Regions from separate parts of the Streptomyces sp. NPDC091649 genome, predicted to be linked through region 1. Evidence: predicted binding sites of a transcription regulator. Region 1 holds the regulator's gene; each other region holds the start of a gene.
The links. The regulator HrcA, encoded in region 1, represses chaperone genes, less so after heat shock. The targets are predictions, from matches to a motif close to TTNGCACTCNGNNNNNCNGAGTGCNAA.
Positions count from the first base shown of each region.

Region 2: groES (co-chaperone GroES) is a predicted target of HrcA. The motif match lies at 1,720-1,746, and genes of this name have one in related genera.
Region 3: groL (chaperonin GroEL) is a predicted target of HrcA. The motif match lies at 2,047-2,073, and genes of this name have one in related genera.

Region 1 covers NZ_JBIVTR010000002.1:82,034-86,067, forward strand. Annotated here, with positions in the region: gene dnaJ (molecular chaperone DnaJ) at 1-930, opposite strand, end outside; gene hrcA (heat-inducible transcriptional repressor HrcA) at 931-1,947, opposite strand; gene ACIQMU_RS05675 (MBL fold metallo-hydrolase) at 2,114-2,857, shown strand; gene ACIQMU_RS05680 (DUF3097 domain-containing protein) at 2,933-3,751, shown strand; gene ACIQMU_RS05685 (ABC transporter substrate-binding protein) at 3,922-4,034, shown strand, end outside.
Region 2 covers NZ_JBIVTR010000001.1:1,053,782-1,057,815, reverse strand. Annotated here, with positions in the region: gene ACIQMU_RS04560 (methyltransferase domain-containing protein) at 1-485, opposite strand, end outside; gene ACIQMU_RS04555 (polysaccharide deacetylase family protein) at 654-1,607, shown strand; gene groES (co-chaperone GroES) at 1,903-2,211, shown strand; gene groL (chaperonin GroEL) at 2,310-3,935, shown strand.
Region 3 covers NZ_JBIVTR010000004.1:288,701-292,734, reverse strand. Annotated here, with positions in the region: gene thrC (threonine synthase) at 1-866, shown strand, start outside; gene ACIQMU_RS11010 (MoaD/ThiS family protein) at 896-1,174, shown strand; gene ACIQMU_RS11005 (cold-shock protein) at 1,620-1,826, shown strand; gene groL (chaperonin GroEL) at 2,236-3,858, shown strand.

The DNA of each region.
Region 1 (4,034 bases):
GTGCAGGGGCACGGACTGGCCGGACTGGGTGCCGGGCCGGATGTCGATCTCCTCCAGGCCGTCCAGCGTCTCCAACGGGCACTTGGTGCCGAGCGCCGCCGCGGTCATCGGGATGGTGACCGTGCAGTGCAGGTCGTCGCCGCGCCGCTGGAAGACGGCGTGGGGCAGTTCGTGGATCTCCACGTACAGGTCGCCGGGCGGTCCGCCGCCGGGGCCGACCTCGCCCTCGCCGGCGAGCTGGATGCGGGTGCCGTTGTCGACGCCCGCCGGGATCTTCACGGTCAGGGTGCGCCGCGAACGGATGCGGCCGTCGCCGGCGCACTCCGGGCAGGGGGTGGGCACGACCGTGCCGAAGCCCTGGCACTGCGGGCAGGGCCGCGAGGTCATGACCTGGCCCAGGAAGGACCGGGTGACCTGCGAGACCTCGCCGCGGCCGCGGCACATGTCGCAGGTCTGGGCCGAGGTGCCGGGGGCCGCGCCCTCGCCGCTGCAGGTGGTGCAGACCACGGCCGTGTCGACCTGGAGGTCCTTGGTGGTGCCGAAGGCCGCGTCGTTGAGGTCGATCTCCAGGCGGATCATGGCGTCCTGGCCCCGGCGGGTCCGCGAGCGCGGACCGCGCTGCGCGGCGTTGCCGAAGAACGCGTCCATGATGTCGGAGAAGTTGCCGAAGCCGCCGGCCCCGAAACCTCCCGCACCGCCACCGCCGCCGCCGCCGGAGAGCGGGTCGCCGCCGAGGTCGTAGACCTGCTTCTTCTGCGGGTCCGAGAGCACCTCGTAAGCGGCGTTGATCTCCTTGAACCGCTCCTGGGTCTTCGGGTCCGGGTTGACATCCGGGTGCAGCTCGCGAGCGAGCCGACGGAATGCCTTCTTGATCTCGTCCTGAGATGCGTCGCGGCGCACGCCGAGTACGGCGTAGTAGTCCGTGGCCACTTACGACTCCGCCAGGATCTGTCCGACGTAACGTGCCACTGCGCGTACCGCTCCCATCGTTCCGGGGTAGTCCATGCGGGTCGGTCCGACCACGCCGAGTTTGGCGACTGCCTCGTCGCCTGAACCGTAGCCGACCGCGACGACGGACGTGGAGTTGAGCCCCTCGTGGGCGTTCTCGTGCCCGATCCGTACGGTCATGCCGGAGTCCGTTGCCTCACCGAGCAGCTTCAGCAGGACGACCTGCTCCTCCAGCGCTTCCAGCACCGGCCGGATCATCACCGGGAAGTCGTGTCCGAAGCGGGTGAGGTTGGAGGTGCCGCCGATCATCAGCCGCTCCTCCGTCTCCTCGACGAGTGTTTCGAGGAGGGTGGAAAGGACGGTGGAGACCGTCCCCCGGTCCTCGCTGTCGAAGGATTCCGGCAGCTCCTGCACCAGCCGCGGGACATCCGCGAAGCGGCGTCCGACGACCCGGCTGTTGAGCCGGGCCCGCAGATCCGCCAGCGATGCCTCGCCGAAGGGCGCAGGGCAGTCGATCATACGCTGTTCGACCCGGCCGGTGTCCGTGATCAGGACGAGCATCAGCCGGGCGGGGGCGAGCGCCAGCAGTTCCACGTGCCGCACCGTCGAGCGGGTCAGCGAGGGGTACTGCACGACGGCGACCTGCCGGGTCAGCTGCGCGAGCAGCCGCACCGTCCGGCCGACCACGTCGTCGAGGTCGACCGCGCCGTCGAGGAAGTTCTGGATGGCCCGGCGCTCGGGCGAGGACAGCGGCTTGACGCCGGCGAGCTTGTCGACGAAGAGGCGGTACCCCTTGTCGGTGGGGATGCGCCCCGCGCTCGTGTGCGGCTGGGCGATGAAGCCCTCGTCCTCCAGCACCGCCATGTCGTTGCGGACGGTGGCCGGGGAGACTCCCAGCCGGTGCCGTTCGGTCAGCGCCTTGGAGCCGACGGGCTCCTCGGTGCCGACATAGTCCTGGACGATGGCGCGCAGCACTTCGAGTCTGCGTTCGCTGAGCATCGCGCACACCTCCAGCCGTGTCTCTCGGTGTCTGTCTGGCACTCGGTGCGTTCGAGTGCCAGCAATTCCCCGCGGTCAGTGTACGGGGGCGGGGTGGGGCCGGGGCAAGGGCGACCGGCCCACGCTCCGGCGGGACCGTGCAGGTCGTTGCCGATAGCGTCGCCGTATGGACGTCGCTTGGGAAGACTTCGGCTGGGAGCGGTTGGGCAACGGTATCGGCAGGCGGCGGCTCCCGGGCTGGGACGCCACCGCCGCGCTGGCCGCCGGGCCGGACGGCGTACTGCTGTACGACACCGGCGCCACGCTGCGCGAGGGCGTCGAGCTGCGGCGGCAGGCGGAGGCGCTGCTCGGACGGAGAGTGACGCATATCGCACTGAGTCACCCGCACTTCGATCATGTGCTGGGCACCGCCGCGTTCGCCGGGGCGCAGGTGTACGGGGCGGTGGGCGTCGGCGCCCTGCTGCGGAACGAGGCGGAGGGGCTGTGCGCCTCGGCGGTGCGCCACGGGGTGCCGGAGGACGAGGCGGCCCGGTCGGCGGACACGCTGGTGGTCCCGCACCACGAGGTGTGCGGCGACTGGACGCTCGACCTGGGCGGCGGCCGTCAGGTACTGCTGGCGAACGTGGGCCCCGGGCACAGCGGCCATGACCTGGCGGCGCTGGTGCCGGACGCGGACGGGGGGCCTCCGGTGGTGTTCTGCGGCGACCTCGTCGAGGAGTCGGGCGAGCCGCAGGCCGGCCCGGACGCGATCACCTCGCGCTGGCCGGCCGCGCTGGAGAGGCTGCTGGCGCTGGGCGGCGAGGACGCGCTCTATGTGCCGGGGCACGGGGCCGTGGTGGACGCGGCGTTCGTCCGGGCGCAGCGGGCGTCGCTGGCGGAACGCTTCGGCGTGCGGCTCGACGGGGGGTGAGCCCCCAAAGGACCTGTCGCCGGTCTTCGCCGGGTCCTCGGCGCCTGGCGCGCGTACGGCGAATATCGTCGTGCCATGCGCAGCTACCAGCCGGACCTGACCCCGCCGTGGAAGCGGTCCGCCCCCGTGCCCGAGGTGCCCGCCGAGCCCGATCTGGTCGTGGAGGAGGTCGCCACCGGCTTCTGCGGTGCGGTGATCCGCTGCGAGAAGACGGCCCAGGGGCCGACGGTGACCCTGGAGGACCGCTTCGGCAAGCACCGGGTGTTCCCGATGGAGCCGCGCGGCTTCCTGCTGGAGGGCAGGGTCGTCACGCTGGTGCGCCCGGGCCCGGGCGGTCCCGTGCGTCCCACGCGCACGGCCTCCGGCTCGGTGGCGGTGCCCGGGGCGCGGGCGCGGGTGGCGCGGGCCGGGCGGATCTATGTGGAGGGCCGGCACGACGCGGAGCTGGTGGAGCGGGTGTGGGGCGACGACCTGCGCATCGAGGGCGTGGTCGTGGAGTACCTGGAGGGGGTGGACGACCTTCCGTCGATCGTCGGGGAGTTCGCGCCGGGGCCGGACGCCCGGCTGGGCGTGCTGGTGGACCATCTGGTGCCCGGCTCCAAGGAGTCCCGGATCGCCGAGCGGGTGACCGGCGCGCACGTGCTGGTGGTGGGGCACCCGTACATCGACGTGTGGGAGGCGGTGAAGCCGTCCTCGGTGGGGATCGACGCCTGGCCGACGGTGCCGAGGGGGCAGGACTGGAAGACGGGCGTGTGCCGGGCGCTGGGGTGGCCGGAGAACACCGGGGCGGCCTGGCAGCACATCCTGTCCAAGGTCCGCAGCTACAAGGACCTCGAACCCCAACTGCTGGGCCGGGTAGAGGAATTGATTGACTTCGTCACTCTTCCGGACTGATGTCCGGCGGCTGGGAGGGCCCGATACCGCCCTGATACGGGAACGTCGAAGACGATCACGTGCCGATCCCTATGAATGCCTGCGCCCCACAAGCACCATCGGTTATTGAGGGGAGAGCACGGACAGGCGTTCACGGGCCCGAAGGGCTCACGGGGGAAGGGCACGGGGCGATGGCGCGCGAGGTCTGGCGGGACAGTGCGGACAACGAGGCGGCGTCGGCCGTCTTCCACCTGATGCAGCAGCTGATCGACCGGTACCGGGTCAACCGGCCGGTGATGCCGCT
Region 2 (4,034 bases), on a different contig from region 1:
AGGTCCCCGAGCCCGAGCGCCTCCGCGTTCGCGCGGGCCACCTCGGCGGTCAGCGGGTCGCGGTCCACGGCCAGGACGGAGATTCCGGCGCGGGCCAGCGCGACGGCGTCGCCGCCGATGCCGCAGCACAGGTCCGCCACGCTCCGTACGCCGAGCCCGGCGAACCGCGCCGCGCGGTGGGCGGCCACCGAGGTGCGGGTGGCCTGTTCGACCCCGTTGGGCGTGAAGTACATCCGGTGCGCGTCCTCGGCCCCGAACTTCGCCACCGCCCGCTGCCGCAGCCGGGCCTGGCCCAGGGCCGCCGACACCAGCTCCGCCGGGTGCGTGCGGCGCAGCCGGGTCGCGGTGGCCAGTTCGTCGGCGGGGTCGTGGTCGCGCAGTTCGGCCAGCAGCTGCTCGCCCTCGGGGGTGCGCAGCGCGGCGAAGGCGGCGCGGGCGGGGTCGTCGGCCGGGGCGGAGGGGGTCGTTGCGTTCACCCGGCCCATTGTGGCCGGTGCGCCGGCACGGCTCGCGGGCGGCGGGCGCGCGGGCGCGCTCCCGCCCGTGGCCGGACGGGCCGCCGTCGGGCCTGTGTGGGCCGGCCGGGGGACCGCACAGGCCCGGTCGCGGTGTCGGGGCGGGCGGTCGGCCGACGGCTGGCAGGATGCGGCGCCATGCAGCTAGTACGACAAAAAGAGCAATCAGCCGTCAAGCGGCACAGACCGGGCGTCGTGCTGGCGGTCCTGCTGGCCGCCGCCGTCGCCTCCGGATGCGCGGCGGAGGCGGGTGGCGGCGGCGCGGCGGGCGGCGGCGAGCCGGCGAAGCCCGCCGCCGGTCAGCCGGGCGGGGCGGCCCCGCAGGCCGGAGCCGCCCGCGACCTGGACACGCGCGCCGAGACGCTCAGGAAGAAGCAGGCCGCACGGGCCGTCGCGGCCGAGAAGTGGGGGCTGGCCAAGACCCCGCTCGCGGCCCCCGAACCGCCGGAGGTGAAGCCCCGCATCACCACCCGCGAGGGGTTCGAGGTCCGGGACGACGCCGGGCTGCCGCCCGTCTTCACCACCGTCCCGACCAAGGAGAAGATCGTCTTCCTGACGATGGACGACGGGGCGGAGAAGGACCCCGAGCTGCTGCGGATGATGACCGAACTGGACATCCCGTACAGCGCGTTCATCAGCGACTACGTCACCAACGACGACTACGGCTACTTCAGGAAGATGCAGAAGCGCGGGGTGGTCATCAGCAACCACACGCTCAACCACCGCTATCTGCCCGGCCTCTCCCGCGCCGAGCAGAAGCGGGAGATCTGCGGCCAGCAGGAGAAGATCCTCAAGCACTTCGGGAAGCGGCCCACCCTCTTCCGCCCGCCCTACGGCAACTACAACCGCGACACCCTCGTCGTCGCCAAGTCCTGCGGGATCACCGCCGTGCCCCTGTGGGCCTCCGAAGCCTTCCCCGACCACATGGAATGGCGCGAGTGGGACCGGGACCTGCACCCCGGCGACATCGTGCTCACCCATTTCCGGGGCGAGGACGACTGGAAGGGCTCGATGCCCGACATGATCCGGCAGGTCATGAAGACCATCACGGACAAGGGGTACGCGGTGGCGAAGCTGGAGGACTACGTCTGAGGCCGAGCCCGAGGGCCGCGTCCGACCGGTCCGGTCCGGCCCGCGTCCCCTGCGGCTCCGGCCGCGGCGGCGCCCGGCCGAGCCCGGACCGGGACGGCGCGAGGGTGGTGAATTGGCACTCCGCTTGACCGAGTGCTAATCGCGGTCATAGTCTCAGTGCTGGCACTCCCCCCTGGAGAGTGCCAGCACCACCTTGCGCGACAGGGCAGGTCCGGCACCCGCGACGACGGATCGGTCTGGTCGCCGACCACAGACTGTTAAACCCCGTGAGATCTCCGAAGGGGGAGACCGGATCGTGTCGACCACCAGCTCCAAGGTTGCGATCAAGCCGCTTGAGGACCGCATTGTGGTCCAGCCGCTCGACGCCGAGCAGACCACGGCTTCCGGCCTGGTCATTCCGGACACCGCGAAGGAGAAGCCCCAGGAGGGCGTCGTCCTTGCCGTTGGTCCGGGCCGCTTCGAGAACGGCGAGCGGCTCCCGCTCGACGTCAAGACCGGCGACGTCGTCCTGTACAGCAAGTACGGCGGCACCGAGGTGAAGTACAACGGCGAGGAGTACCTCGTCCTCTCGGCCCGCGACGTCCTCGCGATCGTCGAGAAGTAATTCACCCACGTTTGCTTGTGTTCTGCGCCCCTGGCCCCCTGCGAGATAACTAGCCGGGTGGCAAGGGGCGCAGTTCGTTCGAGAGGGAAGATCAGCCCATGGCGAAGATTCTGAAGTTCGACGAGGACGCCCGTCGCGCCCTTGAGCGCGGCGTCAACAAGCTTGCCGACACGGTCAAGGTGACGATCGGCCCCAAGGGCCGCAACGTCGTCATCGACAAGAAGTTCGGCGCACCCACCATCACCAACGACGGTGTCACCATCGCGCGCGAGGTCGAGCTCGACGACCCGTACGAGAACCTCGGTGCCCAGCTCGTCAAGGAGGTGGCGACCAAGACCAACGACGTAGCGGGTGACGGCACCACCACCGCGACCGTCCTGGCCCAGGCGCTCGTCCGCGAGGGCCTGCGCAACGTCGCCGCCGGCGCGTCCCCGGCCGCCCTGAAGAAGGGCATCGACGCCGCGGTCAAGGCCGTGTCCGAGGAGCTCCTCGCGACCGCCCGCCCGATCGACGACAAGTCCGACATCGCCGCCGTGGCCGCGCTCTCCGCGCAGGACACCCAGGTCGGCGAGCTCATCGCGGACGCGATGGACAAGGTCGGCAAGGACGGTGTCATCACCGTCGAGGAGTCCAACACCTTCGGCCTGGACCTGGAGTTCACCGAGGGCATGGCCTTCGACAAGGGCTACCTGTCCCCGTATATGGTGTCCGACCAGGAGCGTATGGAGGCCGTCCTCGACGACCCGTACATCCTGATCCACCAGGGCAAGATCGGCTCCATCCAGGAGCTGCTCCCGCTCCTGGAGAAGGTCATCCAGGCCGGCGCGTCCAAGCCGCTCCTGATCATCGCCGAGGACGTCGAGGGCGAGGCGCTCTCCACCCTCGTCGTCAACAAGATCCGCGGCACCTTCAACGCCGTCGCGGTGAAGGCTCCGGGCTTCGGTGACCGCCGCAAGGCCATGCTCGGTGACATCGCCACCCTCACCGGTGCGACCGTCATCGCCGAGGAGGTCGGCCTCAAGCTCGACGGCGCCGGCCTCGACGTGCTGGGCACCGCCCGCCGCGTCACCGTCTCCAAGGACGACACGACCATCGTCGACGGCGGGGGCAACTCCGACGACGTCAAGGGCCGCGTCAACCAGATCAAGGCCGAGATCGAGTCCACGGACTCCGACTGGGACCGCGAGAAGCTCCAGGAGCGCCTGGCGAAGCTGGCCGGCGGCGTGTGCGTCATCCGCGTCGGCGCCGCCACCGAGGTGGAGCTCAAGGAGAAGAAGCACCGCCTCGAGGACGCCATCTCCGCGACCCGCGCCGCGGTCGAGGAGGGCATCGTCTCCGGCGGTGGCTCCTCCCTCGTCCACGCCGTGAAGGTCCTGGAGGGCAACCTCGGCAAGACCGGCGACGAGGCCACGGGTGTCGCGGTCGTCCGCCGCGCCGCCGTCGAGCCGCTGCGCTGGATCGCCGAGAACGCCGGCCTGGAGGGTTACGTCATCACCTCCAAGGTCGCCGAGCTCGACAAGGGCCAGGGCTTCAACGCCGCCACCGGCGAGTACGGCGACCTGGTCAAGGCCGGCGTCATCGACCCGGTCAAGGTCACCCGCTCCGCCCTGGAGAACGCCGCGTCCATCGCGTCGCTGCTGCTCACGACCGAGACCCTGGTCGTCGAGAAGCCGGCCGAGGAAGAGGCCGACGCCGGTCACGGCGGCCACGGCCACTCCCACTAGTACGCGCGGTACCTTCGGGTACTTCAGTACTCCGGTACGCATGAGGCCCGGCACCCCCGTCGCGGGGGCGCCGGGCCTCGGTGCGTCCTGGCCGGCCGC
Region 3 (4,034 bases), on a different contig from region 1:
TCACCACCCTCTCCTGCTCCTCCACGGGCAACCTGGCCGGAGCCGTCGGCGCCGCCGCCGCCCGCGCCGGGCTGCGCTCCTGCGTGTTCATCCCGCACGACCTGGAGCAGGGCAAGGTCGTCATGGCCGCGGTGTACGGCGGTGAGCTGGTCGGCATCGAGGGCAACTACGACGACGTCAACCGCTTCTGCTCCGAGCTCATCGGCGATCCGCTCGGCGAGGGCTGGGGCTTCGTCAACGTCAACCTGCGCCCGTACTACGGCGAGGGCTCCAAGACGCTGGCGTACGAGATCTGCGAGCAGCTCGGCTGGCGGCTGCCCGACCAGATCGTCATCCCGATCGCGTCCGGCTCCCAGCTCACGAAGATCGACAAGGGCTTCCAGGAACTGATCAAGCTCGGCCTGGTCGAGGACCGGCCGTACAAGATCTTCGGCGCCCAGGCCGAGGGCTGCTCCCCGGTCTCCGCCGCCTTCAAGGCGGGCCACGACGTGGTGCGCCCCCAGAAGCCGAACACCATCGCCAAGTCGCTGGCCATCGGCAACCCGGCGGACGGCCCGTACGTCCTGGACATCGCCCGCCGCACCGGCGGAGCCGTCGAGGACGTCGACGACGAGCAGGTCGTCGACGCGATCAAGCTGCTGGCGCGTACCGAGGGCATCTTCGGCGAGACGGCGGGCGGGGTGACGCTCGGCGTGACGAAGAAGCTCATCGAGGCCGGCGTCATCGACCCGGCGCTCACCACCGTCGTCCTGAACACCGGCGACGGGCTCAAGACGCTCGACGCGGTCGCCCCGACCTCGCAGGCCACGGCGACCATCAAGCCGAGCCTGGACGCGTTCCGCGCCGCGGGCCTCGCCGGCAGCTGACCACCCGAGACTCCAGGAAGGCACCCACCATGAGCGTCAAGGTCCGTATCCCCACCATCCTCCGTACGTACACGGGGGGCCAGGCCGAGGTCCCGGCGGAGGGCGCGAAGCTCTCCGAGGTCATCGAGTCCCTGGAGAAGGACCACCCGGGCATCGCGGCCCGCGTCCTGGACGACCAGGGCAAGCTGCGCCGCTTCGTGAACGTGTACGTCAACGACGACGACGTGCGCTTCGAGGGCGGCCTGGACGCGGCCACCCCGGACGGCGCGGGCGTGTCGATCATCCCCGCGGTGGCCGGCGGCTGCTGAACCGCCCCGGGCCGCCCCACGGCGGCCTCCACCGCACCTCTGTGTGACCACGGTTGCCCCCTCCGCGAGAGAAGCGGAGGGGGCAATTCTGCATGGTTGAGCGCGGTACAGTTGGGGAAGCCCCGTCTGCTGCTCGTGCCGCCCGCATATGAGAATGCGCCCGGCCCCGATAAGAAGCAGCCAAAGTGCGTGAACCTCTTGTGGCATAAGTGCCCTTTGTCTGGCCCGACTTGCCCGTAAATCTCAGCAAACCCGCATATTCGCGTGTTCTTCGGCGCCCAGAATTCTCGTCCGACTGACCTGTTGCAGAGGGCAGTTGGGCGGATACATTCGGCCGCGGTCGACGCGCTGCGGCGCCGCGCACCCTCTCCTGTCGGAGGGTGAGTTCCGACCCGGGGCCGCGAAGTGCGGTCCCGTGCAAGGGCCAGTAATAGGGGAGTTAGGCATGGCTCAGGGCACCGTCAAGTGGTTCAACGCGGAGAAGGGGTACGGCTTCATCGCGGTCGACGGTGGTGCGGATGTTTTCGTCCACTACAGCGCGATCCAGATGGACGGGTACCGCACCCTCGAAGAGGGTCAGCGAGTTGAATTCGAGATCTCGCAGGGCCAGAAGGGGCCCCAGGCCGACATGGTCAAGCTCGCCGTCGGCTGAGCTCGGCGCGGTCGTCCGACGACACTACTCACGCACGCAGGGCCCGGCCCCGGGATCAGGGGACCGGGCCCTGCGTGCGTTCCGCGTTCCCGCGCTCCGGGGGCCCGCGCGTCTTCGGCGGTACCGGCGAGGGGTGCGCCGCCGGCCGCTCCCGGGTCCCGCCGCGGCCCGCTTCCGGGGCACCTTGGGCCCACGTCCCGTCCGGATCCGGCAGGGGACGCTTGCACTCGCAGGGGTCGAGTGCTAATCATTGGCGTTAGCACTCTCCAGGTGAGAGTGACAGAAACTTGGACCGGGCCGGTGAGGCCCGCAGGCGCGGTGGGGCAAGGAACCACCACGCAGGCAGGCCGTCCGTCGCGGGCGCCTCTCGGTCCGGAGAATCCACCCCTGTCCGGGAGGACCACTTCACATGGCCAAGATCATCGCGTTCGACGAGGAGGCACGGCGCGGTCTCGAGCGCGGGATGAACCAGCTCGCCGACGCCGTCAAGGTCACCCTCGGCCCCAAGGGCCGTAACGTCGTCCTCGAGAAGAAGTGGGGCGCGCCCACGATCACCAACGATGGTGTTTCCATCGCCAAGGAGATCGAGCTCGAGGACCCGTACGAGAAGATCGGTGCGGAGCTGGTCAAGGAGGTCGCCAAGAAGACGGACGACGTCGCCGGCGACGGTACGACCACCGCCACCGTTCTGGCTCAGGCTCTCGTTCGCGAGGGTCTGCGCAACGTCGCCGCAGGCGCCAACCCGATGGCCCTCAAGCGGGGCATCGAGAAGGCCGTCGAGGCCGTCTCCGCCGCTCTGCTGGAGCAGGCCAAGGACGTGGAGACCAAGGAGCAGATCGCTTCGACCGCCTCCATCTCCGCCGCCGACACCGAGATCGGCGCCAAGATCGCCGAGGCGATGGACAAGGTCGGCAAGGAAGGCGTCATCACCGTCGAGGAGTCCCAGACCTTCGGTCTGGAGCTTGAGCTCACCGAGGGTATGCGCTTCGACAAGGGCTACATCTCGGCCTACTTCGCGACCGACATGGAGCGTATGGAGGCGTCGCTCGACGACCCGTACATCCTGATCGTCAACTCGAAGATCGGCAGCGTCAAGGACCTCATCCCGCTGCTGGAGAAGGTCATGCAGTCGGGCAAGCCGCTGCTGATCATCGCCGAGGACGTCGAGGGCGAGGCGCTCTCCACCCTGGTCGTCAACAAGATCAAGGGCACGTTCAAGTCCGTCGCCGTCAAGGCTCCGGGCTTCGGCGACCGCCGCAAGGCCATGCTCGCGGACATCGCCATCCTCACCGGTGGCACCGTGATCTCCGAGGAGGTCGGTCTCAAGCTGGAGAACGCCGGCCTGGACCTGCTCGGCCGTGCCCGCAAGGTCGTCATCACCAAGGACGAGACCACGATCGTCGACGGCGCCGGTGACAGCGACCAGGTTCAGGGTCGCGTCAACCAGATCCGTGCCGAGATCGAGAACTCCGACTCGGACTACGACCGCGAGAAGCTCCAGGAGCGTCTGGCGAAGCTGGCCGGCGGCGTGGCCGTCATCAAGGCCGGCGCCGCCACCGAGGTGGAGCTCAAGGAGCGCAAGCACCGCATCGAGGACGCGGTGCGCAACGCCAAGGCCGCCGTCGAGGAGGGCATCGTCGCCGGTGGTGGCGTGGCTCTGCTCCAGGCTTCGGCCGTCTTCGAGAAGCTCGACCTCACGGGCGACGAGGCTACCGGCGCCAACGCCGTGAAGCTCGCGCTGGAGGCCCCGCTCAAGCAGATCGCCGTCAACGGTGGTCTTGAGGGTGGCGTCGTCGTGGAGAAGGTCCGCAACCTGCCGATCGGTCACGGCCTCAACGCCGCGTCCGGCGAGTACGTCGACATGATCGCCGAGGGCATCATCGACCCGGCGAAGGTCACGCGCTCCGCTCTGCAGAACGCCGCGTCCATCGCCGCGCTGTTCCTCACCACCGAGGCCGTCATCGCCGACAAGCCCGAGAAGGCCGGCGCGGCCGCTCCGGGCGGCATGCCGGGCGGTGACATGGACTTCTGATCGGCCGCGGGGGCTCCGGCCCCCCACCCGATCGCAGTCCTGCGTACGTCCCACGGGGGCGGCATCTCCTCACGGAGGTGCCGCCCCTGTGGCGTTCCCGGCCTCGGCGGCGCCCTGTGGCGTTCCCGGGCACAGAAGGGGCCCGGTGGTGTGCTCTGAGCGCCCGACGCCCCTCC